DNA from 3 places in the Shewanella sp. N2AIL genome. Region 1 is predicted to be linked to each of the others. Evidence: predicted binding sites of a transcription regulator. Region 1 holds the regulator's gene; each other region holds the start of a gene.
The links. The regulator sigma-54, encoded in region 1, starts transcription at its own class of promoters, with help from an activator protein. The targets are predictions, from matches to a motif close to GTTGGCACGNNNNTNGNNT.

Region 1 (10,484 bases):
GCAAAGAGACTTGGCTCTTCGACAAAGGATGCAAACGGCGGGTTTCGCTGTAACGCTTGAGCAGAATTTTATCGCTGGAGTTAAGGAAGAAGCTGGTTAACTCAGTATCAGGAGGCAGGCTCGCGAGTTGCTTCACTAAGACTTTATCCTGCTCAGGCATATTACGCACGTCGACACTGATGGCGACGAGATCGTTACTGCCTTTGAGTTGCTCAAGCAAAGTGCCGATTAAGGGCAAGGGAAGGTTATCGACACAATAATAGCCGAGATCTTCGAGTACCCTTAGGGCGACAGATTTGCCTGAGCCTGAGCGGCCCGACACTATGACCAGTTTCATCCAGTGATTACCTGATAGAGTTCCGTTTCATCATGCGTCTTGCGTAATTGCTTTAATATTTGCTTGTCGCTCAGCTTTTCGGCCATGCAAGACAAGGTACTTAAGTGTTGCTGACATTGGTCAGCAGGCACCAGTAGTGCAAATAAAATATCAACAGGTTGCTTATCGATAGCATCGAATGCTATCGGCTCTTCACACTTAATGAGTATGGCAATGGGCTGATCTATATCGGCTAGTCGACCATGTGGAATGGCGATGCCGTTACCTATACCTGTGCTCCCCATCTTTTCGCGCGCCACTAGGCTTTCGAATATCTCTTGAGATGAGAGGGTCGGGTACTGGGCAGCGACTAAGTCGCTGATGAGTTCCAGTACCTTTTTCTTGCTGCCCGGAGTGGCGCAGGTAGTGCACTCCGGCCGCAGTATGGTACAAAGTTCCATTATTAGTGTTTTGTTAACTTCTCTTTGTGTTTAATAACCTGACGATCAAGCTTGTCAATCAGGGCGTCTATAGCGGCATACATGTCAGCATGCTCTGAAGTAGCAAAAACTTCACCACCGATAAGATTTATTCTCGCTTCGGCAATCTGTTGCATTTTCTCGACATTGAGCACAACGTGCACATTATTGATCTGTTCGAAATGGCGTTCAAGTTTTGAAAACTTTTCTTCTACATATGCGCGTAACGATTCGGTAATTTCGACATGGTGTCCACTCAGGTTTATTTGCATAGAAACGTCCTCCGATATCCACTGTAGGTTATAAACTTTTACGCTGATTAGAAGGCGGAATGAGCATAGCCTCTCGGTACTTCGCAATGGTTCTGCGGGCTACGTTGATCCCTTGTTCTGCCAGAAGTTGTGCCATCTTACTGTCGCTCAATGGTTTTTTCTGGTTTTCCGCTGCAACCAGTTTCTTAATGAAGGCTCTGATTGCTGTGGATGAGCACTCCCCACCATCGTCAGTACCGACGTGGCTAGAGAAGAAGTATTTTAGTTCAAAAAGTCCCTTAGGGGTATGCATGTATTTCTGTGTCGTCACCCGTGAGATGGTCGACTCATGCATTTCTACCGCTTCGGCAATATCGTTAAGCACCATAGGTTTCATGGCTTCTTCACCGTATTCGAAGAAACCTTGCTGATATTGCACTATGCAATTCGCAACTTTAAGTAAAGTGTCGTTACGGCTTTCTAGGCTTTTGATAAACCATTTAGCCTCTTGCAGATGGCCACGAATAAACTGGCTATCGGCTTGGTTTTTAGTACTGCGCGCCATCGATGCATAATGTTGATTTACATTGATTTTTGGCATGCAGTCTGGGTTAAGTTCAACCACCCAGCGGCCATTCTTCTTCGACACAGACACATCTGGGATGACGTATTCGTCATCGTTGGGCGTAATCAATAAACCTGGGCGGGGATTGAGGGTTTGGATAAGCGCGATGCCGTCCCTTAATTCATCCTCTTTTAATTTAGTCTTACGCATCAACAATCTAAAATCGCGGGCGGCGATCAGATCTAAATGATCTTTGATCAACATGCGGGCATTTTCTAGATGGGGAGTGTCAGCGGCGAAATGCGACAGTTGGATCAGCAGGCACTCGCTTAAATCGCGGGCGGCCACACCAATGGGATCAAAATGTTGAATGCGCTTGAGTACGGCTTCGACTTCGTCGAGTTCGACCTCAGGATTACCCATAGCTTCGAGGATTTCATCAGTGCTTTGGGTGAGATAGCCCTGATCGTCGATGGCATCAATAATGGCGGTAGCAATGGCTAAATCGGTTTCAGAAAACGGCGTGAGGTTTTTTTGCCATTCTAAGTGCTCATACAAGCCTTCACTGGTCTCACCTTGGAAGGGCATATCATCTTCACGACTGCCACCGGGGCCAGAATTAGGGGAGGCGGTGAACACTTCATCCCAGGTGGTGTCCATGGGGAGTTCGTCGGGCATGGATTCTTTGGTTAAGGACTCTGCCGTGTCTATGGTGGAGCTGTCTTTCTCTGGCGGCAGAGTGCTCGATTCACTGAAATCCGTATCGGAAAGCGTTTGGTTTACAGGGTCTTTAGTGGCGTCGAATTGATCCTCTTCCAGCTCGAGAAGGGGATTAGAATCTAAGGCTTGCTGGATCTCTTGCTGCAGTTCTAATGACGACAGTTGCAACAGACGAATGGCCTGTTGTAATTGTGGCGTCATGGTTAACTGTTGACCCAGTTTGAGCTGGAGTGACGCTTTCATGTTACCGCTGATCCCTACGTTATTATTGTTGGATGAGGTCGCTTGTTATCATCTTGAGTGGAGCCCAATGCTGGCACAAATTGCCTTCATTGGCTCCGCTTGATTAACTATAGCCTGAATTGTTCACCTAAGTACACAGCCCTAACTTGCTGATTGTCTAAGATCTCTGCAGGTGTTCCTTCGGCAATCAGGTTTCCGTGACTCACAATATAGGCATGTTCACACACATCTAATGTCTCGCGGACATTGTGGTCTGTGATCAACACGCCAAGGCCACGACTTTTGAGCTGTTCGATAATCTTTTTGATGTCGATAACTGAAATAGGATCGACACCCGCAAAGGGTTCATCGAGCAAAATGAACTTAGGATTTGCTGCTAACGCCCGTGCAATTTCGACACGGCGACGTTCGCCCCCCGACAATGACATGCCTTGGCTGTCACGGATGTGGGTGATGTGGAATTCTTCGAGCAGATGCTCGAGTTGTTCTTCCCTTTGCTCTTTCTTCAATTCTTTGCGCGTTTGCAGTACGGCCATGATGTTGTCATGGACGGTCAGCTTACGGAAGATACTGGCTTCCTGCGGCAAGTAACCTATGCCTTTGCGGGCGCGCAGGTGCATAGGATCTGCGGTTAAATCATCATCGTCGATAAAGATGTGGCCTTTATCGCTTTTAACCAGACCGACGACCATGTAAAAGGTGGTGGTTTTACCCGCACCGTTTGGGCCGAGTAGGCCAACGACCTGACCGGTTTTTACCGTCAGACTGACGTCTTTAACCACTTGGCGACTCTTATAACTCTTCGCCAGATTTTGTGCTCTTAGGGTGATTTGGGTCATTTAGAGTCCTGCTTTTTCACAGGTTTATCCGCTGGCGCGTCTGGTTTGGCATCATCTTGATAGCTTTCTGGCTGAATAATAGTGATCACGCGATCGTCACCACTACCTGTGCTTTCTGCAATCAATTTTTGCTGGATGATGTTATAGCGGATCACATTACCCGTCACTTGGCTACCTGCTTGATCTAACGAAGCTTGGCCTTTCAGTGTCAGGGTGCGGCTCGCCATATCGTAACGAATTTCTTTCGCGCTCGCCGAGGCTGGACGGCCATCGTCTAATACTTGGCTGTACGTCGCAGGGTTACCTGTGGCCACTAAAATTTTGCTATTTTCACCTTCGGCAGAAAATGCACGCAGTTGATCTGCATGGATTTTAATCGAACCTTGGGTGACTTCAACCGGACCAAAGAAGATGATCTGGTTGTTCTTGATATCTGCCGTTTGGCTCACAGCCTTGATTTTGACTTCCTGTTTCAGGTCGTCGACTTTAGCAAAGGCGCTCATGCTCATTATTAGCATTAGGCTGGCAAGTAATACGTTATTTTGCTTCATATGTTCCTACTACCTGACTGGTCAATTGCACTTCTTGCGCGTTGAGGTCGGCATAAAGGCCTTGGCCTTGAATATTAAAATCTTTCCCTGTGACGTAAATGGTGCGGTCAGAGGTCATTATCATCGTATTGAGATCGAGTTCCAGATAACTGGTGGACAAGGTCTGGATCGGTTCTTCTGGGCTAATGGCATCAATAATAACATTGTTTTCTAATACAACCTTGCCCGTTTCCTTGTTTAGCTTGCCCTGATCTGCTCTGAGTTGCCATTGTGCTTTACCTTGGTCTGGATAAACAAGATAAACAGGTTGAGTAAAGTAAGTTTGATTCGTTGAATCATAATGTTCCATGTGTTTCGCCGTCACACGGCTATTGACTAGCCCGTGTTCATTGAACTCAACACTGCGCAGATCTTCAACGATGAAATCTGGGGTATTTTGATCTTTTACTCTGTTATCGGTATCACCGCTGTGTTTGTTCTGCACTTGCCAATAAAGCACTAATGCCGTTCCAAAAAAAGCGATAATCGCGAGTGTCACACGACTCATATACTCATTCCATGGGCCGAAGTGAATTTATTTTGACTGAGTAGCAATAGATCTGTGAGTTCACGCAAGGCACCGTGGCCGCCATTGAGCGTAGTCACAAAGTGGGCGTGCTGACGAACATAGGGATGACCATCGGCTACGCTGACTGCTAAACCGACGACATTCATCACTGGCAGATCGACAATATCATCACCGATATAAGCCACTTCTTCTGGGGTAACGCCATAGAGTGCGAGCAATGCTTCATAGGGCTCGAACTTATTGTCTACGCCTTGGTAGATATGGGTTACGCCAAGCGCCGTCATACGGTTTTCAACGATTTTGGATTGACGTCCAGTGATCACCGCAAGATTAAAACCGCTGGTGAGTATCGAGCGCACGCCATAGCCGTCGCGGGTGTGGAAGGCTTTTAGCTCTTCGCCGCTATTGCTTAAGTAGATACGGCCGTCGGAAAACACTCCATCGACGTCACAAATCAACAGTTTAATCTTTTGCGCGCGTTGCCACACATCATCACTGATTGGGCCGTAAAATCCTTGCTGTGGCATTAAATGACTCCTGCTTTAACCATGTCTAGCATGTTAAGAGCGCCGATAGGATGGCGGTCTTTATCGATAACAATTAATCCGTTGATGTTTTTTGAGTCCATCACTTGCAGCGCTTGGGCGGCCAACACACCGTCTGTGATGGTCACGCAGTTACGGGTCATCACATCGGCGATGGGCGTTGTACGCAGATTCACTTCGGCATCGATAACGCGGCGTAAATCACCATCGGTGAAGATACCGACCAGTTTGCGCTGATCATCAATAATTGCCGTCATGCCTAAGCCTTTCTTGGAAATTTCGTACAGGGCTTCTGTGATGCAAATATCGTGGTTAACGAGCGGTAAGTCATCACCGCTGTGCATCACATCGCAGACTTTTAACAATAACTTGCGTCCTAAAGCACCGCCAGGATGGGACATTGCAAAATCATCACGGGTAAAGCCTTTGGCTTGTAGCAGCGCAATGGCAATGGCATCGCCCATCACTAAGGTCGCTGTGGTGCTTGATGTTGGGGCGAGTCCCAGTGGGCAAGCCTCTTCTGGCACTTCAATACATAAATGCACTTTAGCTAAGCGCGCCATGTTCGATTCGGGTTTACCTGTTACCGCAATAACGGGTACGCCCATACGTTGGATGACGGGCATTAAGGTGAGGATTTCGCTCGACTCACCGGAATTTGAAATCGCTAAAATCACATCGTTATCGGCTAATACACCGAGATCACCGTGGCTGGCTTCACCCGGATGCACAAAAAATGCGGGCGTTCCTGTGCTGGCGAGGGTGGCAGAAATCTTATTGCCGATATGGCCCGACTTGCCCATTCCCATGACAATCACTTTGCCTGTGCAGTTAAGGATCAACTCGCAAGCTTCTGCAAATTCAGCCGAATCAACATATTGATAAAGATTGTCTAGGGCTGACTTTTCAATGTCGATAACTTTACAGCCCCATTGGCGCAGTTGTGATTTGTCTACCATGTCTATCTCTCTTTTTGCATTGTCTTTGTCGCCCCATTGATGGGATTGGAATAGCACAATTTGGTACGCGATAAAGATGATATGTAATAGGCTTTCTGCCAAGTTTTAGTTTGTTTTCAGACGATTTAGCTTATGTCTTGTTGTGGTGAATTCCCTAAAACAACAAAACAATTGCGGCAGGCTAGAGCGATTGATCCGACTCGTCAAGTTCAGCTGCGGCAGCTATGCATGCACAATACCCTGTTTAGCGGTATAAGGTCTTGAGCAATATCATCGTCTTTGTCGTTTATTTCAATGGATTTATCCCGTATCGCGGCGGGTCTTACCGCACGGGATGCCTCTATTTCACACTCGTATATCGACGCATCGCACCTAAAAGTGGACGAAGAGCGAGCTAAGTGCGAACGAATTAGCCAATATCGCCAATTCTGCAACTAGGTTGAAAACATTAAATAACATTTTACTTGTGCAGAGTGAAAACTTAGGGCGCATTTTCGCTGTAAATGAGGCAAATTGAAAGTATCGCAGGGCGATAGTGTCGATTCGGTTGTAGGTTAAAGCGCAATTACGTACAATTTGCGGCTCTTCGATTGGTCAGTCTAGGAAGACTAGGATCACCTCTTTGCAAATGTCGGAATCAAGCATGACTCAAGAACAAACGCCGTTGGTTGAGATCCGTAATTTGGGGTTTAGCCGCGGTCAGCGTGTGATATATGAAGATATTAGCCTGTCCATTCCAAGGGGTAAGGTGACGGCGATCATGGGGCCGAGCGGCATAGGCAAAACGACCCTGTTAAAGTTGATCGGCGGCCAATTAACGCCTGACCACGGACAAGTGCTATTTGATGGCCACGATATCCATGGCGTGAGTCGCAATGAATTATTTAGTCTGCGTAAGCGGATGAGCATGTTGTTTCAGAGCGGCGCGCTGTTTACTGACATTAATGTGTTCGATAACGTGGCGTTTGCGCTGCGCGAACATTCAGGTCTGCCAGAAGACATTATTCGCACTATCGTGCTGATGAAGCTTGAAGCCGTAGGTTTACGTGGTGCCGCTCAGATGATGCCAAGTGAGTTATCCGGTGGTATGCAACGCCGCGCGGCATTGGCTAGAGCCATCGCGCTTGAGCCTGAAATGGTGATGTACGATGAACCTTTTGCCGGCCAAGATCCTATCTCTATGGGCGTGTTAGTGAAGCTTATTCGTGAGTTATCCGATGCGCTGAATCTGACCTCCATTGTGGTCTCCCACGATGTGGATGAAGTCCTCGGTATTGCCGATTATGTATATGTGGTGGCCGACAAAAAAGTCATCGCCCACGGCACGCCAGAAGAATTGAAGTACGCCGACAATCCGCAGCTGAAACAGTTTATTCAAGGCGCGCCGGATGGCCCTGTACCGTTCCATTATCCGGCGAATGATTACCAACAAGAATTAATGGCAAAAGGAGTTGGCAAGTGAAGTTAATAGACAGTATTGCCGACTTGGGCCGTAGCGCGATTGAGTTAGTGCTCGGTTTTGGCCGCGCAGGGCTCATGTTGTGGGGGGCGATTTTTCGCTGGCCACGGGTGCGCAAAGGTTTTCCACTATTAGTACGCCAGATTTATGTGGTCGGCGTGCAATCTATGGTGATTATTTTAGTCTCAGGGCTTTTTATCGGCATGGTGTTGGCGCTGCAAGGCTACAACATCTTAGTTGGCTTCGGCACCGAAGAAAGCTTAGGCCCTATGGTGGCGCTCAGTTTACTGCGTGAGTTAGGGCCCGTGGTTACCGCACTTTTGTTTGCGGGACGTGCGGGTTCAGCCTTAACCGCTGAAATTGGTTTAATGAAAAGTACCGAGCAGCTCTCGAGTTTAGAGATGATGGCTATCGACCCATTAAGGCAGATTATTGCACCGCGCTTTTGGGCTGGGGTGATCAGTATGCCATTGCTGGCGTTAATGTTTACCGCTGTGGGTATTTACGGTGGTCACATTGTCGGCGTGGAATGGAAAGGAATCGACAGCGGGGCGTTTTGGTCGATTCTGCAGGCGTCGGTCGAATGGCGTCAGGACATAGTTAACTGCCTGATCAAGAGTGGTGTGTTTGCCGTAGTGGTGACTTGGATTGCGTTATATCGCGGTTATCAAGTGATCCCAAATCCGGAAGGCATCAGCCGTGCAACGACTCAGACTGTGGTTCAGTCGAGCCTCGCTGTATTGGCATTAGATTTTTTACTGACAGCCCTGATGTTTGGCCGCTAACGGAACACTGCGGATTTCGACACAGGTAAGATGGATTAACAGAGTGGTAGCTGAACATGTTGACACGAAAAATTGAATTATTAGTGGGTGTGTTTCTTTTAACTGGATTGGCCGCTTTTTTGGTCTTAGTCTTTAACGTCGCCAATATTGAAGTTAAAAGCAGCGATAGCACTTATACCATAAAAGCCAATTTCACCAATATTGGTGGCTTGAAGGTACGTTCGCCCGTTAAGGTCGGCGGTGTTGTGGTTGGCCGCGTCAGTGGCATTGATTTAGATCCCGTTAAGTTAGTGGCTGTGGTCACCTTAGTGATGGATAAGCGTTACGATAAATTCCCAGAAACCAGTAGTTTAGCAATTTTAACTTCGGGTTTATTGGGCGAGCAATTCTTAGGGTTAACACCGGGTTTTGTCGACGATGATGTCAGTATGCTCAAAGATGGCGATAAGATTGATGACACGCGCTCGGCATTAGTGTTGGAGGAACTGATTGGTCAGTTCTTATATAGTATGGGTTCGAAGGATAAATAGGGGTTACCGCTATGTTTAAAAACTTATCTCGTTTTTTACTGCCGTTAGTGATGGTTTTAGGGGCAACGAGCGCTGTCGCCGCCGATGTGGTGGTCGACACTAAGGACCCGTATGCCATGGTGAAAGCCGTTGCTAATAAAACCTTCGATCGTTTTCATAAAGATAAAGCGTTAATCGATGCTGACTCAGATCATTTAAAGGTGATCGTTCGTGAAGAGCTGATGCCTTATATTGATTATAAATACGCTTCTTACAAAGTCTTAGGCCAATATCTTAAGGATTCAACCGAAGATCAGCGTAATCGTTTCGTCGATGCCTTTGAAGGTTATTTAGTGTCGACCTATGCCCAAGCCTTTACTGAATATACCAATCAAAAAGTGGAATTTTCACCTGGGGTTGATTTTAGCAAAGAGAAAATGGTGGATGTGAACGTGCAGATCATAGAAGCCGGTCGTCCGCCAATCAAACTGCTGTTTAAGGCACGCCGTTTGAAAGATGACTCATGGAAGGCATTCGACTTAGTCGCCGAAGGTGTGAGCTTACTGTCTTCTAAGCAGTCTGAAATCTCGAATCTGATTCGTCAGCAGGGTATCGATCCTGTGATTAAGATGCTCGAAGATCGTACCAAAGAAAAAGTGACCATCAAGGCTAAATCAGGGAAGTCGCAGTCGTGATTGAATTTGTGCAACAAGGCACAGTTTGTCATCTCAAAGGGCGCATAACCCAAGCCGATGTCATTACACTTTGGCCACAGCGGCAACAACTGCTGGGCGAGTCTACTCAGATATTGTCTTTATCTGGGCTTGAATACAGTGATAGCGCTGGTATGGCATTTTTGCTGGCGTTAGTGCGTGAACATGGCAGCCAACTTGAATTGAGTTCTGCCTCACCACAACTTAAAAAACTCATCGATTTATATGATTTACATGCCTTCTTTACCGAAGAAGCGCATTGAGAATAGGGTAATAGATTTCATGGAATGCAGCTTAATCGAACAGATTTTACGTGATGCGTTAGGGCTTGAAGAAGTTCACGCTAGCTCGGATGGTAGCCATTATAAAGTGATCGCCGTAGGCGAATGCTTCGATGGTATGAGCCGAGTCAAACAGCAACAAGCCATTTATGCACCGTTGACGGCACACATTGCCAGCGGTGAATTACATGCATTAACGATCAAAACTTTCACGCCGACTCAATGGAAACGCGAAAAAGTTTTCAACATGCCTAGCTAGTGAGGAAAAGTGGATAAACTAACAATTCAGGCAAGCCCCCCGCTTGCCGGTGATGTGATCATTTCAGGTGCTAAAAATGCGGCTCTGCCTATTCTGATGGCAGGCGTATTGGCCGAAACCGATTTTGTGGTTTCTAACGTGCCGAATCTTCGCGATGTGACTACTAGCTGTAAATTATTACGCTGCCTCGGTGCTGAAGTGACTGAGCTTGGCGACGGACAGATCCGCATTTCAACCACTAATCTGAATGAGTTTTGCGCTCCCTACGATCTCGTGAAAACCATGCGCGCGTCTATCTTAATCTTAGGGCCGTTATTGGCGCGTTATGGTACCGCAGACGTGTCATTGCCAGGCGGCTGTGCCATTGGCGCAAGACCGGTTAACTTACACTTACATGGCCTCGAAATGATGGGTGCCAAGATTGAAGTGAAAGAAGGCTATA
Region 2 (10,484 bases), on a different contig from region 1:
TGCCGTTACTTGTGCCCTTATGGTGCCATGCTCGGGATCTTAAGTTTTGCGAGTCCCTTAAAAATCCGCCGTGATACTCAGCACTGCCTTATCGAAGCAAAAGGAATGAAATGTGACAAGTGCAGCCGCGCCTGCCCAGCAAACATCATAGTGCACACCAAAACCACGGTTCGCAGTGACGAATGCCAAGCCTGTATGCGCTGCGTCGCCGCTTGTCCAAAATCTGCCGCCCTTGGCCTAGGACTTAAATCCGGCCACAGACTCGGCCACAAGGGATTACTGGCATTAGTGCTAATCGCATTATTTATTCTGCCGTTGGGCGCGTACTTAGCGGGTTTCTGGCATAGCCAAACACCCGACAATATCCGCATGGAACTGATCCAAGTGATAGATAGAGTGGGGCATTAGCTGGGTATAGGTTTGCTTTTGAACTAGTCTAAGGTGGTGTGTTATTATGCGCCTCCTTAAACTGTCATTGAAAATTTTATCGTATGAAACAGAGTAAATTTCGCAGCGTGTTGTTTCTATATATTTCCATGCTATTCATTTTAAATTGTTCTCGCATAGCGAATTATATTGTATATCGCGATTATTATAAGGAAACTCTCGATTTACTCACGGTGATATTTACATCATTTCGCTTTGATATCATGACAACAGGCTACGTCATGCTCATACCTACATTGCTAATATTAGTACCAGGAAGTGGTCGTATTGCAACGTTCATCAAAGGAATGGGCTTAAAGCTTGGTTTAATTATGCTATTGCTGTCTACGCTAGCACTTATAGGAGACTTCATTTATTTTGGTGTAGTAAATAGACACACATTTAGCGATCTACCATTATTAATGACTGAAACATCTTTCGTATTACCATTTTTGGTGAAAGATCATTTAGCATTAACGATATTAAGCTTTGCTATCATTATTCTAGCAATTATTTTTCTAATAAAGAAATATCAATTTTTTTTCCACAATAATCAAAAGCATAGAACTCTCGCATCACAAATCAGCGTATTTATTATCGCTATCCCAGTTTTGATATTATTCCTACGGGGATTAAATTTACAGGGTAAGCCACTTGGTATTATCGATGCTTATAAAAACCAAAGTGAACAACAAGCAAATTTAATCTTAAATGGTATTTACACTGGCGGTAAAGGTACCACTCAAATTTTTAAGCGTACCGATTATAATTTCTTTAGTTCAGAAGAAATTAAACAACATCTCAATAAAACAGAAGATGAAGCATATAAATACCCATTCTTAAGTCAATTCCCAGAGAATACACCTAATGGTCGTAACTTAGTTATCATTTTGGTTGAAGCATTAAGTTATGCTTATATTGATGGATTATCGGGTTCAGACTATAAAGTAACCCCATTCTTAGATGAGTTGTCAAAAAAAGCTGAGGTTTATGATAATTTCTATGCCGCTGCTCAGCGTAGTAACTTAGGCGTTCAAGCGAGCTTATTTGGCTTGCCGCCCCTTGAGAGTGTTGGTTATATCGGAGGTGGCCTGGAATTATCACGACTAACAAAAATTGGTAATATTGCTCAAGCCCATGGCTATCAAACCCAAATGCTGCAAAGCTCAAAACGTGACTCGATTCGTTTAGATTCAATAGCCAACTATGCCGGTTTTCAGCAATATCTTGGACGCAGTGATATCCCGATAACACGAACAGATTATCCCGATCCTGATGGCGCACAATTTGGTTGGGATTATGAGATGTTGATGAAAACACTCGAATTAGCAAACAAAAAAACGCAGCCATTTATTAGCTTTTCGTTTACAGGCACCACCCATATGCCCTATGTCGAAACACCGAAGCACTTACAGGTTTATCCATATGGGCAAGATACATTTACAGATTTTTTGAACACTGTTAGATATACAGATGAAGCTCTTAAAGCATTTTTTGCAGAAGCATCAAAACAGGACTGGTACGAAAATACGACCTTTATGATTTTGGCAGATCATACTTTGTTCAACACGAAAAATCCGGGCTTAGAAAGTGCGTTCCATATTCCGTTATGGATTTACCGTCCTGGACAAAACATAACTCCTAAACGGCATAAAATACTTGCAAGCCAACTAGATATTTTACCTACAGCTTTTGATTTACTCGGCTTTAATGACGAGTTCGCATCAGTTGGTCGCTCTCTTTATAGGGAACGAAAACCCTATAGCATTGTTGTAAAAGGTGACTTACTTGGTGCATTTACCAACTCGGGTAATTTTTTAATTGCTGGAGATAAAATCATATCAGAGAGCGATAATGCAGATTTTATTGAGAATCAAGCTCCTCAGTATGCAGAACAGCTAAAACTTGAATTTCAACTCTCGCAACAAGCAGTTTTGAACAATACTTGGGTTAAGTAGTGCATTCAAAACACCGCTAATCTGACGAAGTACACTGCAGATAATGGCTTACATCACTATCTGCAGTATTTTTAATATATAAGTCATAACATTGACTACAATCAGGCAACCACTCGATTTTATCGCTGATACTATTCCTATGCGAGTACCAGATAAGTGGTTTTATGTTCCATCACGGAGCTAGCCTATGCGACCCAACCGACAGCAACTGATCCGTTCGTTATTTGACGAATATATTGAGATGTATTCCTCCCGTGATGACAGGCTAACCCACCGCTTTAGTGAGAACTTTAGCGGCTATGCTGGCAGTAGTGACCAGCTTGTCACCGACAGGGAAGAATGGGTGCGGATCACTCGGCAGGACTTTGCACAAGTGCCTGAGCGGATCCATATCGAAATGTTAGCTCTCTCCTTACAAGATCTTGCCGATAACCTCGTGGTTGTGACTGCCTTTTTTCATATCCACTTACCTATCCCTAATCCCATGCTTTCCCGCGAGACAGCACGGCTAGTGTTGATATTTCGTCTAGAACACAAAGACTGGATGATTGCCCACAGTGGCATATCCATCCCCTACGGCTTAGCCCACAAGGGAGAGATTTACCCGATAGAGCGATTAGAAGAGCGTAATGTCGAACTTGAATCCATGATCAAGGCACGAACCTGTGAGCTGGCAGAAGCTAATAGGCAACTCGAAATACTCAGCAATACCGATGGTTTAACCAATATCGGCAACCGCCGCCTATTTGACATGATGTTACAAACGGAGTGGAGCCGAGGACAAAGGAGCAACTCATCACTGGCCCTCATCATGCTCGATATTGACCACTTCAAACAATTTAACGATCACTATGGCCACCTCGCCGGCGATGATTGCCTTAAACAACTGGCCAGTACTTTATCCCAATCGGGCCGCAGGGCCGGCGAACTCGTGGCTCGCTACGGTGGTGAGGAATTTGTCATTCTGTTGCCCAATATCGACAAACAAACGGCACTCGACACAGCGCAGCATATTCATCAGTTAATCCAAGCCATTGCCATTCCACATGCGAATACCGACCTTGGTATTGTGACCGCCAGCGCAGGAGTCGCTTATCTGCAACCCTCAAACCAACAAAGCCCTTTAGAGTTAGTTCGCCAGGCCGATGCCGCGCTTTACCGTGCAAAATCAGCAGGCCGCAATTGCATACGGGTGATGAATGAGGAGTAATACAGGATCTTAAGATTCAGCATTTTTAACTAATCACCGGCATACTCTATCTTCTCATCACAGAACAACAGAGTTACAACGTTGAGCAGAGCCCGCAGTGCTTCAGAGAATATATGCTGCAAGCACTAAGCTTTTAGCGATGTAACGAATAAAACTTCACATCAGCTCCATAGCGCAAAGTATCGATATGCCCATGACCAAATAACTCCCAACAAAAAGCCCCACATAGTTTCCTATGCAGGGCTTTTTAAACCGATTGACCCACCTTAATGGCGAGTCAGACGATCATTAAGCGCGGTTAAAGCGCTTACGATCGTTTTCAGTCAAGTGTCTCTTACGAACACGAATGTTCTTAGGCGTTACTTCAACTAATTCGTCATCATCGATGAACTCAAGCGCTTGCTCAAGTGTCATGGTGATTGGCGTAGTCAGTACTTGAGCTTCGTCAGTACCAGAAGCACGCATGTTGGTCAGCTGCTTACCTTTCAGACAGTTAACTGTCAGATCGTTTGAGCGAGCGTGGATACCAACTACTTGGCCTTCGTATACTTCAGCGGCATGGCCGATAAAGAGACGACCGCGATCCTGTAGACCAAACAGTGCGAAGGTCAGAGCCTTACCAGTAGCGTTAGAGATCAATACGCCGTTAGCGCGTTGACCGATATCGCCACCTTTGTGTGGACCGTAATGGTCGAACGAGTGGTAGATTAGACCAGTACCAGAAGTCGCAGTTAAGAATTCAGTTTGGAAACCGATTAAACCACGGCTTGGGATGATGAAGTCGATACGTACACGACCTTTACCATCAAGCTGCATGTCTTTCATTTCAGCTTTACGGGTACCTAACTTCTCGATCACTGTGCCTTGATCTTCTTCTTCAACGTCAACAGTCAACGTCTCATATGGTTCACACAGTTCACCGTCGATGGTTTTCAGAATTACTTCTGGACGTGATACGGCTAACTCGTAACCTTCACGACGCATGTTTTCAATCAGGATTGATAAATGCAATTCACCACGACCAGATACGCGGAAGCGATCTGGACTTTCTGTTTCTTCAACACGCAGTGCCACGTTGTGGACTAATTCTGTTTGCAGACGTTCCAGAATGTTACGTGAAGTCACATACTTACCTTCTTTACCAGCAAAAGGTGAAGTGTTAACTTGGAAAGTCATGGTCAGAGTGGGTTCATCAACAGTCAAAGCAGGCATTGCTTCTACTGCGCCAACGGCACAGATAGTGTCAGAAATTTTCAGCTCGCCTAAACCTGTGATAGCAACGATGTCGCCCGCGTTAGCAATTTCAACTTCAGTACGGTCTAGACCCATGTAACCTAATACTTGGCCCATTTTACCGTTACGAGTTTTGCCATCAGCGCCAATAATGGTCACTTGTTGGTTAGTTTTAACGCTACCACGCTTGATGCGGCCGATACCGATAACACCCACGTATGAGTTGTAGTCGATTTGCGAAATTTGCATCTGGAACGAACCTTCGGCGTCAGCATCTGGGAAAGATACTTTTTCAACGATAGTTTGGAACAGCGGCGTCATATCATCGCTCGCTACATCCGGATCTAAAGTTGCAAAACCGTTTAACGCAGAAGCGTAAACGATTGGGAAATCTAACTGCTCGTCGGTTGCGCCTAAGTTGTCGAACAGGTCGAATACTTGGTCGATAACCCAATCTGGGCGTGCACCTGGACGGTCAATCTTGTTGATAACAACGATTGGCTTTAAGCCTTGAGCAAACGCTTTCTTCGTTACGAAGCGAGTTTGTGGCATTGGACCGTCAACAGCATCAACCAGCAATAATACTGAGTCAACCATAGACAGAACACGCTCAACCTCACCACCGAAATCGGCGTGGCCTGGGGTATCAACGATGTTAATACGGTAGTCGTTCCACTTGATGGCAGTATTCTTTGCCAGAATCGTGATCCCACGTTCCTTTTCAAGATCGTTGGAGTCCATCACCCGCTCAGTGGCTTCTCCTCGGGTTGCAAGGGTGCCTGACTGTGACAGCAACTTGTCTACCAGGGTCGTTTTGCCATGGTCAACGTGTGCAATAATGGCGATGTTACGTAAATTCTCTAGCACGGATAAACCTCTTACCATCAAACAAAAATAGGGATATTTCAGTAATTCGTTATGGCGATCTAGCTCGATCCGCCACAATAAAAAGCGTGCCATTCTACTCCAGAGCGGCCTTGGCGCACAGGATTATTTTTGAACACTTATAAAACAATCCGCCGATCCTTGGGTAATTCCTGCCAATATTCCATTGAGTGAAATCCTCTACCGCCACAGTTAAAGCACTGTTCAATTGCCATATTAGTAGGGAAAATCCGAGTTAAGCAGCTGAATTTGCTATTTTTCATACTCTAGACGCAAACAATTTCTGCTGATTTAAACATCAATTAAAATTGATGTCACCGCGATGAAATCATCTCGCCGAGAAACAGCAATAAATTCTAGCGTACATTTAACTGAGCATTCATATTGGCGTTTATGACCGCGAAAACTGAATGTCTTTAAGACTCACTTCATTGTCACGCTATACCTTTATTACGCATCATTGATTCACTTGGTCTGTGAACAGCAAAGACATTTCGCACATGAGAACGAACTCTTTCCTAATAATATGATAATAAACCACTATTGGATTGAGAATGCGTGGCATAGTTGGACAGACTAGCGTGGTTTTATGACAATTTTGCGGCGGCGAAACAGCCCAGAGAAATAGTCCAGTTCTGTGCTGAAAAGATGTGCTAGATTCAGTGCTGCTGTCCTTATGGGACTAATGTGAGCCAAGGCGTCACTGCCATCTCACTGCCACATAAGCAGTGCATGTTATTACTTTGGATCCCAGCCTAGGTTTGCATGAATCAATTCAGTGCGCACCAAAATGGATTGATGCACCAAAATGCCACAGCCAAAAGCACCATAGTGGTGCAAACACGAATCCAATTAAGTGCAACAAAGATTTTAAACCATGTTAATCAGCTAGTTAAATTATTGGCATGGATATCGCTTTATCGCTCGTAAGTTTGGCTCAAGATAAATAACTTGAGTTAAAAGATTATAGAAGGGGCATCCCTTTACCCTACCGGAGGCTTGAGAATGTCAGTTGAATCAGTTTTAAAGCAACTTGAAGAATTAGAAGTTAAGTTCGTTGATTTACGTTTTACCGACACTAAAGGTAAAGAGCAGCACGTATCTATTCCTTCTCATCAGGTAGATGCTGATTTCTTCGAAGACGGCAAAATGTTTGACGGTTCTTCTATCGCAGGTTGGAAGGGCATTAACGAATCAGACATGGTACTGATGCCAGATCCAACGACATTCGTACTGGATCCTTTCACCGAAGAAACCACAGCACTGATCCGTTGTGACATTCTTGAACCAGGTACTATGACGGGTTATGACCGTGATCCACGTTCAATTGCTAAAAAAGCAGAAGCTTACCTAATCTCTACTGGTATCGCTGATACTGTTTTGATTGGCCCAGAACCAGAATTCTTCCTATTTGATGATGTCCGTTTCGGTACTGACATGTCAGGTTGTTTCGTTAAGATCGACGCTAAAGAAGCGGCTTGGAACTCAGGCACTAGCTACGAAGGCGGCAACACAGGTCACCGTCCATTCACTAAAGGCGGTTACTTCCCAGTTGCACCGGTTGACTCATCACAAGACCTACGTAGCGCTATGTGTTTAGTGCTTGAAGAAATGGGTCAAGTGGTTGAAGCGCATCACCACGAAGTGGCGACTGCGGGTCAAAACGAAATCGCAACTCGCTTCAACACGTTAACTAAAAAAGCGGATGAAATCCAAATTCTGAAGTACGTAGTGCACAACATGGCACACGCTTACGGTAAGACGGCGACTTTCATGCCTAAACCCATCGTTGGCGACAACGGTAGCGGCATGCACGTTCACCAATCTCTGGCGAAAGACGGTGTTAACTTGTTCGCTGGCGACAAATACGCGGGTTTAAGTGAAACGGCTCTGTACTACATAGGTGGTATCATCAAGCACGCTCGCGCGCTGAACGCTTTCACTAACCCAAGCACTAACTCTTACAAACGTTTAGTGCCACACTTTGAAGCACCTGTTATGTTGGCCTACTCTGCCCGTAACCGCTCTGCATCAATCCGTATTCCAGTGGTACCAAGCCCTAAAGGCCGTCGTATCGAAGCGCGTTTCCCAGATCCACATGCAAACCCATACTTAGGTTTCGCAGCGCTGCTGATGGCCGGTCTTGACGGTATCCAAAACAAGATCCACCCAGGTGAAGCGATGGACAAAGATCTGTACGATCTGCCTCCAGAAGAAGCGGCTGAAATCCCACAAGTGGCAACGTCATTAGAAAACGCCCTTGAAAACCTGCAAGCTGATCATGAGTTCCTGACTAAAGGCGGCGTGTTCAGTGAAGATTTCATCCAATCTTATATCGTACTGAAAACAGCAGAAGCTGAGCGCGTAGCACGTACAACTCACCCACTTGAGTTTGAAATGTACTACAGCCTGTAATGGCTAGCGCTATACAACCAGCTCGCTTTATGTAATTGATATAAAAGCCTCGATAGCAACGCTATCGGGGCTTTTTGTATTTTGAAGGTATATACAACTTTTATTCTGATTCAATCATCGCGTTGTTCTCTAAATAGGCATCATCGCCAACCACTCTTTTATCATTCAGAGAAGGCACGCCAGACACCGCGGCAACAGCAACAATAGAGATAAATGGTTAAAAAAAATCTAAACTAAACGAGGATGCAGCAGAAAAACCACCTATATAGTAGGAAGTTAACTACCGCGCCATTATTGTTAAGTGTCCACGCTTTATTCAACTAGGCAGGTTATTGTCAGGGGAAAAATCTGACAGTTGAGCAGGTTCGCCTGACTCAAATGACGCGAATGGTACGCCATCTAACACCCGCTCATTTTTAAATACACGGATTTCAGAATCAGGTAACTGCGTCATCTGTAATGACAAGATAATGTGCATCTTATCCAATGGGCAATGAAGACGAATACTTGCGCGTAAGCCCATTGTTCGTACATCCGATTGGCAGGCAATAAATGGACGATTCCGCGTTACCTTAATCAAATGGCGATGCCCATTTTTTATAGGGCTCTCATAAGTTGTTTCTACATTTTTAAAACCGGTGAAGAAAAATGCCCCCAGAGCCATTCCGCCTGCACCAATCAGCGCTGCTGGGCCTAAAAAAGCCACTCCGACAATACAAACCACCACCCCAAACCAAGCCAGCCCCCGCACTACCGCGTAGGCGACATCCGGAATAGCGTCATGATAGGTAGTAACTAACCCCTCGGTGGTGAGCCGATAGTGGTACTGTTTGTCTGCAAACCAGAGGTAACGAGCAGATAAGCACATAATTAAAGCCATGATGATTAACCCGATACCCAAGCTAGTATCGCCAGATAGCAAATAGCACCCTATAAGTGCTAAGCAACCACACGGGATCAGGAAGGTTAACCAAAATAGACCATAGACAGTCGCCACCCGAATATCCCACTCATAAAGCGTGGGCGCCTCACGCACCCGCTGCTGACGTAGCTTATTGAGCCGGCTTTGCTCCTCTTGGGGTAATTGCAGGAACTCACTGCGCGGCAGGTCTTCATACCGACTGTCGTCCAACAGTTTTGTCTCTTGCTCTGTCGACGCCAACTGCTGCGGCGCTGCTCTCTTATTCATATAGCTATTCCTTTGCTGTGCCTACGGACTGCACGGTCATCGTTAACCTACCCACACAGCTCGTACTTAATGTCTTCTCGCCCTTGACGATCTTGCCGCTATAAGGCCTGTTAGCATCTTGGTGGCAAAGCAGCCACTGATGAACATCGAATCTCGCGCCAATAATCGGCGCGAGAAAAAATGTTAACTGGGCTGGGTATTCTCAGGGGAAAAATCTGATAGTTGGGCTGGTTCGCCTGACTCAAATGACGCAAATGGTACGCCATCTAACACGCGCTCATTTTTAAATACACGGATTTCAGAATCAGGTAACTGCGTCATCAGTAATGACAAGATAGTGTGCATCTTATCCAATGGGCAATGAAGACGAATACTTGCACGTAAGCCCATTGTTAGTACATCCGATTGGCAGGCAATAAATGGACGATTCCGCGTTACCTTAATCAAATGACGATGCCCATTTTTTACAGGTCTCTCGTAAGTAGTCTCTACATTTTTAAAACCAGTAAAGAAAAATGCCCCCAGAGCCATTCCGCCTGCACCAATCAGCGCTGCTGGGCCTAAAAAAGCCACCCCGACAATACAAACCACCACTCCAAACCAAGCCAGCCCCCGCACTACCGCGTAGGCTGCATCCGGAATCGCGTCATGATAGGTAGTAACTAAACCCTCGGTGGTGAGCCGATAATGGTACTGTTTGTCGGCCAACCAGAGGTAGCGGATAAATGGCGCAAAAATCAATGCCATGAAAAAAAAACCATACCATTGGTCAGACTCATACCAGTGCGCCACCAAGCCAATCAGCACCATTATCCCGCAGGGAATAATGACAACGAGCCACCCTATGCCATACACGGTCGCTACCTTAATATCCCACTCATAAAGGGTGGGTGCCTCACGCACCCGCTGCTGACGTAGCTTATTGAGCCGGTCTTGCTCCTCTTTAGGGAATTGCAGGAACTCACTGTGTGGCAAATCTTCATACCGGCTGTCGTTCAACGGTTGTGTGTCTTGCTCTGTCGACGCCAACTGCTGCGGCGCTGCTTTATTGTTCATCCTGTTACCTCTCGGTAGACTCTACTTGTAGCGTGGGCATCGCCAAGCGTAAATCCAGTCATCCATTTTAAATCAGCAACATAATATGCTCTCGGCCTACCCTCAAGCGAAT
Region 3 (10,484 bases), on a different contig from region 1:
TCGAAAATGCCATTATCAAAGCCAGGCACGCTGCCGAAATCACCGGACTTGCGGCCATTGCCGATGATTCAGGTTTAGAAGTGGATTTACTCCAAGGCGCTCCCGGCATTTATTCAGCGCGTTACGCGGGCGAAAATGCCAAAGATCAAGACAACGTATTGAAACTACTTGAGACATTAAAAGACCAGCCAGCACCTCGCAGTGCGAGATTCCAATGCGTACTGGTATATATGCGCCACGCGAAAGATCCAACCCCAATTATTTGCCAAGCCGCATGGGAAGGCCAAATCGACTTTAACCAACGTGGCGACAATGGCCATGGTTACGATCCGATTTTTATCCCTGAAAATTATCAATGTAGCGCGGCGGAGCTGAGCAGCAACGAGAAAAATGCTTTAAGCCATCGTGGTAAAGCCCTAGTGCAACTCATCGCCGCCATGCAAGCCCAAGGCGTGTTAACTGGCGGGAATGCACAATAATGTCGTCAACAGCCATGACTACTGCGATGAAGCTCGAACTGCCGCCACTCAGTCTGTATATCCATATTCCTTGGTGCGTACAAAAGTGTCCTTACTGCGACTTTAACTCCCATGGTCAAAATGGTGAGCTGCCACAGGAGGCCTATGTTGATGCGCTATTGGAAGACTTACGCCAAGACTTACATCTCGTCCAAGGGCGGCAGATCCATACCATCTTTATCGGTGGCGGCACACCATCCTTATTCGATGCTTTGCAAATCAAACGCATACTCGATGGTGCTAATGCGCTAATCCCCTTTAGTGACAATATCGAAATCACCATGGAAGCCAACCCTGGCACCTTGGAACACGATGACTTTAGTGCCTATCGTGCAGCAGGTGTTACCCGTTTATCTATCGGTGTGCAGAGTTTTTCTAAGGATAAGCTCAACTTACTTGGACGTATTCACGATCAAAACGAGGCACAAGTCGCCGCCCAAAAAGCCAGTCAAGCGGGATACTTAAGTTTCAACCTTGATTTAATGCATGGATTACCGAACCAAAATTTTGCTGAAGCCATGGCCGATATCGACACGGCAGCGGCGCTCAATCCGCCCCACCTGTCTTGGTATCAGTTAACGATTGAGCCCAACACCCTATTCCACTCAAAACCGCCGCAGTTGCCCGATGACGAAGCGCTCTGGCATATCTATGAGCAAGGTCAACAAAAGCTGGCCGCATTAGGGTATGAGCAATACGAAATATCCGCTTATGCGAAACCCGGTTACCAATGTAGGCACAATCTCAACTACTGGCAGTTTGGTGATTATCTAGGCATAGGCTGTGGCGCCCACGGTAAAGTGACGCTGCCAGAAGAAAACCGCATTTTACGCACGGTAAAAATTAAACATCCCAAGGGATATCTGAGTGCCAGCAACTACACCTTCGAATCGATTGATGTGGCAGAGGAAGATCGCGCGCTTGAATATTTAATGAATCGCCTGCGCCTGATGACACCTATCCCTAAGCAAGAATTTGAACTGCGTACCGGACAACACAGAGACACATTGACCGAAGGAATGGAAAAGGCCAAACAACGCGGTTTACTCACAGAATCCGCTGAACATTGGCAATTAACCAGCAAAGGTCACATGTTTGTTAATGATTTACTGACACAATTCTGCTAAGCCTGCCGTTAAAATAGCTATATAAATAATGTGTTAGTGGTCAATAGTGTAGTTTAACACTATTACTGCTAACACATTTTCTAACATTAATATCCATACATTCTTGTCCAGCTTCTTTAGAATTGATGCAACTCAATCCAGGAAGCCTGATCATGCCAATAAAAACTAAAATCAGCTTAGTCGCACTGACCCTTTCAGCTCTACTGACCATTCCCGCATATGCAGCATCAACTTCGCCAGCCTTACACAGTGCAAGCGAACCTATGAATGCAGTGGTGCAAACCGAGTCAGACAAAGCCAATGCGTTGTTCGAAACCATCTTCATGGAAAACATCATGGCGAGCCCCATTTCGCAAACCTATATGGGGATCAAGCAAGACTATGATAAATGGGATGAACTGGGTGATGCCGCCGATGATAAAGCCCTAGCGCGCACGAAAAAACAACTGGCGCAGGTCAATCTGATTGATGCGGCCAAACTCGATCCACAAACAAACCTCAGCCTCACCTTACTCAAACAAAATCTGCAAAATGACATCGAAGATGACCAATGGCGCTACCATAATTACCCTGTAAATCAAATGTATGGCGGCCACTCTATGATAGCCTCCTTCTTGATTAACCAACATCAAATCACAGATATCAGCGATGCCAAGGCCTATATCAGCCGCTTAAATGGCGTGCCCAAACGTTTAAGTCAATTACAAACAGTATTAGAAGTTCGCGCTGACAAAGGCATTATCGCGCCTAAGTTTGTATTCGCTTATGTGATTTCAGACAGCCAAAACATCATCAAAGGTGCGCCTTTTGATAAGGGCGACGACAGCGCGCTACTCGCAGATTTTCGCCGTAAAGTGAACGCATTAGCGATTCAAGAAACAGAGAAGCAAGCGTTAATAAAGCAAGCTGAGCAAGCACTAGTGACTCAAGTCGAGCCCGCCTACAACAAGCTCATCGATTATATAAAAACGTTAGCGGCCAAAGCTGACGACCGTGATGGTGCGTGGAAACTCCCTAATGGCGCAGCCTTCTACAACAATGCCTTAGCTCGTACTACTACGACAAACATGACCGCCGATCAAATCCATGACTTAGGGCTTTCTGAAGTGGAACGTATCCACAACGAAATGCGCGCCATCATGAAGAAGGTCAATTTTAAAGGCGATTTACAGCAATTCTTTAGCTTTATGCGTGACGATCCCCAGTTCTACTACCCCAATACCGCCGAAGGTAAAGCCGCTTATTTAGCAGAGGCGACTAAGCTCATCGACAACATGAAATCGCGCTTGGATGAAGTGTTCAAAGTAAAACCTAAGGCCGCCATGATAGTCAAACAGGTTGAAGCCTTTAGGGAAAAATCTGCGGGTAAAGCCTTCTATGAACAACCAGCCCCGGATGGTTCTCGACCCGGCAGTTATTACGCGAATCTGTATGATATGAAAGCCATGCCGAAATACCAAATGGAGGCACTGGCCTATCACGAAGGTATTCCGGGTCATCACATGCAGATCGCCATTTCCCAAGAACTGCAAAATATTCCTAAATTCCGCAAGTTTGGTGGTTATACCGCGTATATCGAGGGTTGGGGTTTATATAGCGAATCTTTCCCGAAAGAAATGGGACTCTACGCCGATCCCTATTCTGACTTTGGTCGTCTAGCAATGGAGCTATGGCGTGCATGTCGCTTAGTCGTAGATACTGGTATCCACGCTAAAAAGTGGACCCGCGAGCAAGGAATTGCCTATTACGTGGACAATACGCCCAATGCTAAATCGGATGCGGTGAAAATGGTTGAACGTCATATCGTTATGCCATCGCAAGCGACAGCCTATAAAGTAGGTATGATTAAACTACTAGAGCTAAGACATAAAGCAGAGCAACAGCTTGGCAGTCAATTTGATATCCGCGACTTCCATACGCTAGTACTTGCTAACGGCGCATTGCCACTGGACGTGTTAGAGCAACAAGTCGATCTCTGGATAGCCAGCAAGAAAAAGGCCTAATGCACTAATGCTTTAATGCTTTAATACCTAAGTGCTTAGTCGTGAAGCACGGTTAACTTGCTTCGCGACTAAAGCGACATAGGTGAATGCCTTAGCTACCCCCAATAAAAAAGCCACTCGAAAGTGGCTTTTTTATTGGTACCATTATCCCGTTAGATAACAGAACCTTTCTCACTGTGGGTCACTATATTTGTTGTATTAATTTATGCTTTAGCACTCGCCTTCACATCACTTAACACACAGTTGCGACTTTAGGGTACAGGGAGACAAAACTTGTGCCTAAAGCTGTAAACCATCAATAAAAAAATTACCTCAGCGATAAGGCTGAGGTAAACCAAAAACTAGGATGATGGTTTAAAGAGCCAACATTGTTTTAGTTCTCAAACTTCTGTTGGCTGTGATCCAAAACTGCATAAATGCCGACCTGTACACAAAAATTGAAAGGGGTCATTTCCAATAAACGTATAGGACTCAGGTCATTCCGAATCAACTGCCACCATTGTATTCAATTAAGAACAGAGTTCAAGGATGTTATAAAAAACTGCTTTAGAACACCCTAAAAAATCATTCGCAAATGTACCCAACAACTCAATCTAAAGTATTGATTTTAAATGGCCACAAAAGTACCTGTTCAATTTAAAATCACATACAACTAATTTTGAGAACAATGTTTCCTATTTTACTGACGTTTACTGAATAATTCGACATAGGGCGCATCCCAATACGGCGGCGTTCCTATGTGATCTTTGATGAATTCGATAAAAGAACTGACCTTAGGTGCTAAGTGCTTACGACGGGGATAAACCGCCTGCAATGGCAGATGGTGGGTCAATTGCCAATCCTTCAGTAAAGGCACTAATGTCCCTTTGGCAATTTCATCTTCCATCAGATAACTCGCAAGATACACAACCCCAAGACCACTGATTGCGGCGGATTTTAATGCGGGTGCGTTATCAACCCTGAAATTGCCCGATACGCCAATTTCACAGTAATCATCACCCTTCTTAAATTGCCACATGCTGTGCTCGTGCCACTCGCCTTGATAGACCAAACAATTGTGGTCAACTAACTGCTCAGGTCGAGTTGGTTCACCATGTTGAGCAATATAGCCAGGAGAAGCAACTAACAGGAATTGGCACTTCATCAGAGGTCTAGCAACCATGCCAAGCGGTAATTGCTCCGACATAGTTAACAGTAAGTCTAAGCCTTCACTCACTACATCTACTTTATGGTCCAGTAAGCTCACTTGTAGCTCAAGCTCAGGATGTTTTGCCATAAAGGATGGCAGCGCAGGAATGATATGCATCACCCCAAAGGATTGGGAAATCCCTACCTTGAGCACACCGCGAGTTGCATCATTTAAGTTATGCACGCTGGCTATCGCTTGTTCAGCGTCACGCAGCAATTCTTCACCTTGCAGATACAGCAAATGCCCTGCTTCAGTCAGGCTTAAGCTGCGGGTGGTACGTTGGATTAATTGAACACCAAGTCTATGTTCAAGATCGGCGACTTGTGTACTGACCTTAGACTTAGAGATCCCAAGCCTTCTTGCGGCGGCACTAAAACTACCTGCTCTGGCCACATGAGTAAAAATCGCAATAGGTTCTAACAGTTCTAACATGGAAGTCGCCTTAAGCTGTTTACGACAATGATATTAACTTTCGGTGAATAGCAGTGGTTAGCGTAATCATCGCTTAAAAATAACCATAGCATTGATATCTCGCATTAAAGTGATGTAACGCAGAGATTTAGACCGAAAAAGTCCACTAAAGTAGGGTGTTATATCTGACTGATATGCCAGCTTTTAATTATATTTTAAGAGTATACCAAATATTCGTCTCTAGACTGTAACATTCCGAACTAAATCGCTGCAAGCCAAGCCTAGACGCCACATCGACTTTATCCTCATAGCTTTCGCTACTAAGAATTAGCCAATAAAAAAGCCCCTAGGCGATAAATTGACTAGGGGCGTAGCATTCAAATTTGACTCATGCACAAGGAGATAGAAGTTATTGCAATTAAAACTCAGGGCTATTCACTAAAACTATTAGCAAAGGACGATTACCAAGAATTATTCACGCAGCTCCTTGGTTGAGTTTTGTGTCAAAGCATAAGGCGCGAGTTCTGGTACTTCTTGGCGTAATTGATTTTCAAGCACTAACAGATTTTCAAATCGGTCGCATAAACGATCAGCCTTAGCTTCCAGTCCCTTAGATTGACTCTCAATTTGTTGCTCAATATCTTGGCCTAAGTTGTCCATTTTCTTGGAGAAGGCATCCATCTTGGCCTCAAAACTATCACCGTCACCCGACATGATTTGGCCACCTATAGTCATCATAATAGTGCCGACTGAATTCTGAACAATTTGCTCCATTTCCTGCTCGAATTCGTCATTAAAGGTGTTCTGCATCGAGTCTTCCGTCGCACCGAGATAGAAGCTATCGCCATTACGGTAGGCCACTGAATCAACGCGCTTTTGGACACCTGCCATCATTTCATCGAACTTAGCACCGGCCGCATCGCCCATTAACGGCGTTAACGCCATGCTCACAGCTTGCGAAGCTAATGCGACGGCCTCGTTCACGACTTCAATCACTTCAGGCACTTGCGTCGACACTTCATCGGCATATTGAGTCACTAACTTTTTTTGCTTATCGGTTAAGCTTACTTGTTTGCCTTCAACAAATAACTTATCGACTTCGATGCGATACTTTTCTGTGCCCTTCTCGCTCATGACTAATTTTTTAGGCTCAACCATTACGTCATAATTTAAAGAGACTTCACAGCGGTCATCGACGTTAGGTTCAGTTTGCGCTTGCGCCAACTGTAGGCCAGATGTTCCTAAAATCACCCCGGATAACGCAAATCCAGTTAATAACTTATTTAATTTCATGTTGTTCGTCCTTTAATCTGAATAATTCGATAAACCTAAACTACTGAATAGCTTATAGTAGGAGATTAGCAGGAGACGTGCCAACTTTATAACAGTATGATTATGTTGAATTTAGGGAAGTTAGCACTAAAAGGTAATTAGCGAAATTCGCTAACTTTTAGTCTGATAGTGCTAATAAAAACCTGAAGTAAAACTAGAAAATGGAACGACCAAGGCGTTGGCTTAAATGCTCAAGCATGGCGGTGCCAGCAAGCGAATTACCATTGCCATCGAGTTCTGGCGACCAAACACAAATCGACAGCTCCCCAGGAATAACGGCAATGATGCCGCCACCGACGCCACTTTTACCTGGCATACCGACACGATAGGCAAACTCGCCCGCACCATCGTATAGGCCCGAAGTCGCCAACAGGGCATTAAGCTGCCGAGTTTGCACCTGAGAGATAAGCTCAGTCCCAGTTATGCTTTTGCCGCGATTAGCCAAGTACAACATGGCCTTAGACAAGTCAGCACAATTCATCTTCAAAGCGCAATAATGAAAATAGGTGCGTAGCACAGTATCAACATCGCCTTGAAAATTACCAAAGGACTTCATCAAATAAGCGATAGCCGCATTGCGCGCACTATGTTGATATTCAGAATCTGCCACTTGTTTGTCGAAACACACTTTATCGTTTTGGCTGAGTTGCCTGACTAATTCAAGCATTCTGTGTTTAGGTGCACCTAAACGACTCTGCAATAAGTCAGCAATCACTAACGCGCCCGCATTGATAAAGGGGTTGCGTGGCTTGCCACGTTCTAGCTCGACTTGGACTAAAGAGTTGAATGAATGGCCCGAAGGCTCTTTGCCAACACGGCTCCAAATTTCGGCTTCTTCATATAAAGTTAACGCTAAGGTTAAGCTGAAAACTTTGGAGATACTTTGAATCGAAAACGGCTCAAGGTAATCGCCCGCACCTAAGGTTTCGCCATCAATCGTTGTAACGGCAATGCCTAATTTGCCAGCATCAACGCTGGCCAGTGCGGGGATATAATCTGCAACCTTTCCTTGGCCGAGCAAGGGTCGAACTTTGTCGACCACTTCCTCAAGTAATGCCAACTCGGGCATTAACCCCACCAAATGTCGTACAGTTCGCTAACTTCAACCTGAGACACTTTTTGGTTCGCCCAGAATGCCTTAACTGCAGCAATATCTTCTTCGGTACATTTGCCGATCGTTTGGGTTGCGATAATGCCTTCCCATTCGATGTGACCGCCGCCATGGAAACCTAACTTACGGGTTTCGATCACTTCATCGATAAATTTATCAACAGTTGCATCGATATCGGCTTCTGATACTGATGCATCAAAAGTCCAAGCCATATCAAAACCTAACTCTTGGAATTCATCAACGCGCATTTTCTTACGTAAACGACGGCTACGATTAGTTGCCATAGTGACTTTCCCCGTTGTGTTAAAAAACTAATTAATCAATTGAAATATCTAGATTAAGCAATACGCTCAAACATCAGATCCCATACACCATGACCCAGTCTATGGCCGCGGGCTTCAAACTTTGTCAGTGGGCGATGATCAGGACGCGGCACCACAGTGCCATCACTCGACTGGTTTTGATAACCAGGAGCTGCTTGCATCACTTCTAACATATGCTCGCTGTATTCTTCCCAATCGGTTGCCATATGGAACACGCCGCCAATTTTTAGCTTGCGACGGATCAGTTCAGCAAATTCAGCTTGTACGATACGACGTTTATGGTGACGTTTCTTATGCCAAGGATCGGGAAAAAACAATTGCACTCGGGCTAATGAACCGTCGGCAATCGCATGTTCTAATACTTCCATGGCATCATGATGATACACACGTAAATTAGTCACACCCGCAATGGCGGCATCGCTTAAGCAAGAACCAACACCCGGTTTATGCACTTCAATACCAATAAAATTTTGCTCTGGTGCGTCTTTAGCCATTTGCACTAAAGAGGCGCCCATGCCAAAGCCAATTTCCAGCACAGTATCGGCTTCACGGCCAAAAACATCGCTCAGGTTCAGTGGCGCTGGGCTGTAATCTAAGCCCATTGTTGGCCACTGGCTTTCAATAGCTTGGGCTTGGCCTTTAGTTAAGCGACCTTCTCTTAGGACAAAGCTTCTGATCTTACGCAGATACTTGCCTTCTTCATTAAATTCAGCGGTAGTGACTTCGCTCATTTTTGCCTCGTCTAGTGGACAGCACCATCATAAAAGAAGGGCATTATCCAAAGTTCAACATACAGTGCAAGCACTAATGGGGCGAAAGTATACCAAGATTATTTGAGAGTGCGAATTTAGCAGTGATTTTCGGCTTTTTAGCCCTTATCCACTTGTCTTTGAGCTTGTCTAAGAAGATAACTGCCGCTACACTGCGCCGATGAAATCTACAGCCTCCTTCGCCACACGTATCGTCTCTTGGTACGACAATCACGGTCGTAAAACACTCCCTTGGCAGCAAGATAAAACCCCATATAGCGTATGGGTTTCTGAAATCATGCTGCAACAAACTCAGGTTGCGACTGTTATTCCCTATTACCTTAAATTTATGGCGCGTTTTCCCGATGTGTTAGCACTTGCTAACGCGCCAGATGATGAGGTGTTACATCATTGGACTGGCCTTGGGTATTACGCTAGGGCGCGTAATCTGCATAAAGCGGCCAAGATGATCCGTGACGATTATCATGGAATATTTCCAACAGATTTTGAACAAGTACTGGCTCTGCCGGGTATTGGTCGCTCGACAGCAGGCGCGGTATTGTCACTGTCTCTTGGCCAGCATCACCCGATCCTCGACGGTAACGTCAAACGGGTGTTAGCACGACACGGCGCTATCGCCGGTTGGCCGGGGCAAAAAACGGTCGAAGCGCAGCTTTGGCAGCTGACTGATGCCGTTACACCGCAGCAAGATATTCAGAAATATAATCAAGCCATGATGGATATCGGCGCCAGTATTTGTACTCGTAGCAAACCTAACTGCGCAGCTTGCCCTGTAGCGATTGATTGCAAAGCTCAGCTGATTGGCCGACAAACCGATTTCCCCGGCAAGAAGCCTAAAAAAACCATACCGACCAAAGCGGCGTGGATGTTAGTGCTAATGCAAGACAACCAAGTGTTTTTAGCTAAACGTCCGCCAGCGGGAATTTGGGGCGGACTTTGGTGTTTCCCTGAGTTTGCCACCCAAGCCGCACTTGAAACCCACCTCGAAGAGCAAGGGATTGATGCGCAGCAAATCGAATGGCTAACTGGCTTTAGGCACACATTCAGCCACTTCCATTTAGATATTCAGCCCATGATGCTTAACTTAGATAAAACTCATGGCGATAAAACCCACGTCAATAAACAGAGCATGGGCGCTGTCATGGAACAAAATCAGTCTCTCTGGTATAACATAAGTCATCCTTCCAAAGTGGGACTCGCCGCCGCCACCGAGCGCGTGCTAGCCAATTTGGGATCACTCGTTCAATCCGCAGTCAGTAAGGAATAATCATGGCGCGTACAGTCAATTGCGTATATTTAAATAAAGAAGCCGACGGCCTAGACTTTCAACTGTATCCAGGTGATTTAGGTAAGCGCATTTTTGATAACATCAGCAAAGAAGCTTGGGGCCTATGGCAAAAAAAGCAAACCATGCTGATTAACGAAAAGAAACTCAACATGATGAATGTTGATGATCGTAAGTTTCTTGAAGAGCAAATGACCTCTTTCCTCTTTGAAGGTAAAGAAGTAGAAATTGAAGGTTTTGTGCCTGAAAAAGACCAAGATTAATTTTTGTCGTTCACTTAACGATAAAGCTTACAAAAAAGCGCCTTTCGGCGCTTTTTTGTTTATTCATCTCGTGAAGAATAACTGAGCGTTACTTACGCACGCCTTCAACCACAAGATCTAACTCAACATGGCTTGATGCTGGGCCTAAATCC

Region 2: the regulator sigma-54 is predicted to act here: its motif matches at 6,612-6,630, upstream of glnA (glutamate--ammonia ligase).
Region 3: the regulator sigma-54 is predicted to act here: its motif matches at 6,608-6,626, upstream of MO387_RS00765 (YggN family protein).

The regions. Positions count from the first base shown of each region.
Region 1 covers NZ_JALBYT010000011.1:87,331-97,814, forward strand. The annotation lists gene rapZ (RNase adapter RapZ) at 1-337, opposite strand, end outside; gene ptsN (PTS IIA-like nitrogen regulatory protein PtsN) at 334-777, opposite strand; gene hpf (ribosome hibernation promoting factor) at 780-1,067, opposite strand; gene MO387_RS08780 (RNA polymerase factor sigma-54) at 1,096-2,574, opposite strand; gene lptB (LPS export ABC transporter ATP-binding protein) at 2,682-3,413, opposite strand; gene lptA (lipopolysaccharide transport periplasmic protein LptA) at 3,410-3,964, opposite strand; gene lptC (LPS export ABC transporter periplasmic protein LptC) at 3,951-4,511, opposite strand; gene kdsC (3-deoxy-manno-octulosonate-8-phosphatase KdsC) at 4,508-5,059, opposite strand; gene MO387_RS08805 (KpsF/GutQ family sugar-phosphate isomerase) at 5,059-6,036, opposite strand; gene MO387_RS08810 (hypothetical protein) at 6,316-6,474, shown strand; gene mlaF (phospholipid ABC transporter ATP-binding protein MlaF) at 6,680-7,498, shown strand; gene mlaE (lipid asymmetry maintenance ABC transporter permease subunit MlaE) at 7,495-8,280, shown strand; gene mlaD (outer membrane lipid asymmetry maintenance protein MlaD) at 8,337-8,810, shown strand; gene MO387_RS08830 (ABC transporter substrate-binding protein) at 8,822-9,484, shown strand; gene MO387_RS08835 (STAS domain-containing protein) at 9,481-9,765, shown strand; gene MO387_RS08840 (BolA family protein) at 9,785-10,042, shown strand; gene murA (UDP-N-acetylglucosamine 1-carboxyvinyltransferase) at 10,052-10,484, shown strand, end outside.
Region 2 covers NZ_JALBYT010000025.1:51,461-61,944, reverse strand. The annotation lists gene MO387_RS14890 (4Fe-4S binding protein) at 1-408, shown strand, start outside; gene MO387_RS14885 (LTA synthase family protein) at 669-2,384, shown strand; gene MO387_RS14880 (diguanylate cyclase) at 2,572-3,594, shown strand; gene typA (translational GTPase TypA) at 3,883-5,694, opposite strand; gene glnA (glutamate--ammonia ligase) at 6,718-8,127, shown strand; gene MO387_RS14865 (hypothetical protein) at 8,444-9,316, opposite strand; gene MO387_RS14860 (hypothetical protein) at 9,500-10,372, opposite strand.
Region 3 covers NZ_JALBYT010000001.1:152,258-162,741, reverse strand. The annotation lists gene rdgB (RdgB/HAM1 family non-canonical purine NTP pyrophosphatase) at 1-479, shown strand, start outside; gene hemW (radical SAM family heme chaperone HemW) at 479-1,645, shown strand; gene MO387_RS00775 (DUF885 domain-containing protein) at 1,798-3,648, shown strand; gene MO387_RS00770 (LysR family transcriptional regulator) at 4,328-5,269, opposite strand; gene MO387_RS00765 (YggN family protein) at 5,720-6,541, opposite strand; gene glsB (glutaminase B) at 6,735-7,649, opposite strand; gene MO387_RS00755 (YggL family protein) at 7,649-7,975, opposite strand; gene trmB (tRNA (guanosine(46)-N7)-methyltransferase TrmB) at 8,029-8,745, opposite strand; gene mutY (A/G-specific adenine glycosylase) at 8,945-10,051, shown strand; gene MO387_RS00740 (oxidative damage protection protein) at 10,054-10,332, shown strand; gene MO387_RS00735 (YceI family protein) at 10,421-10,484, opposite strand, start outside.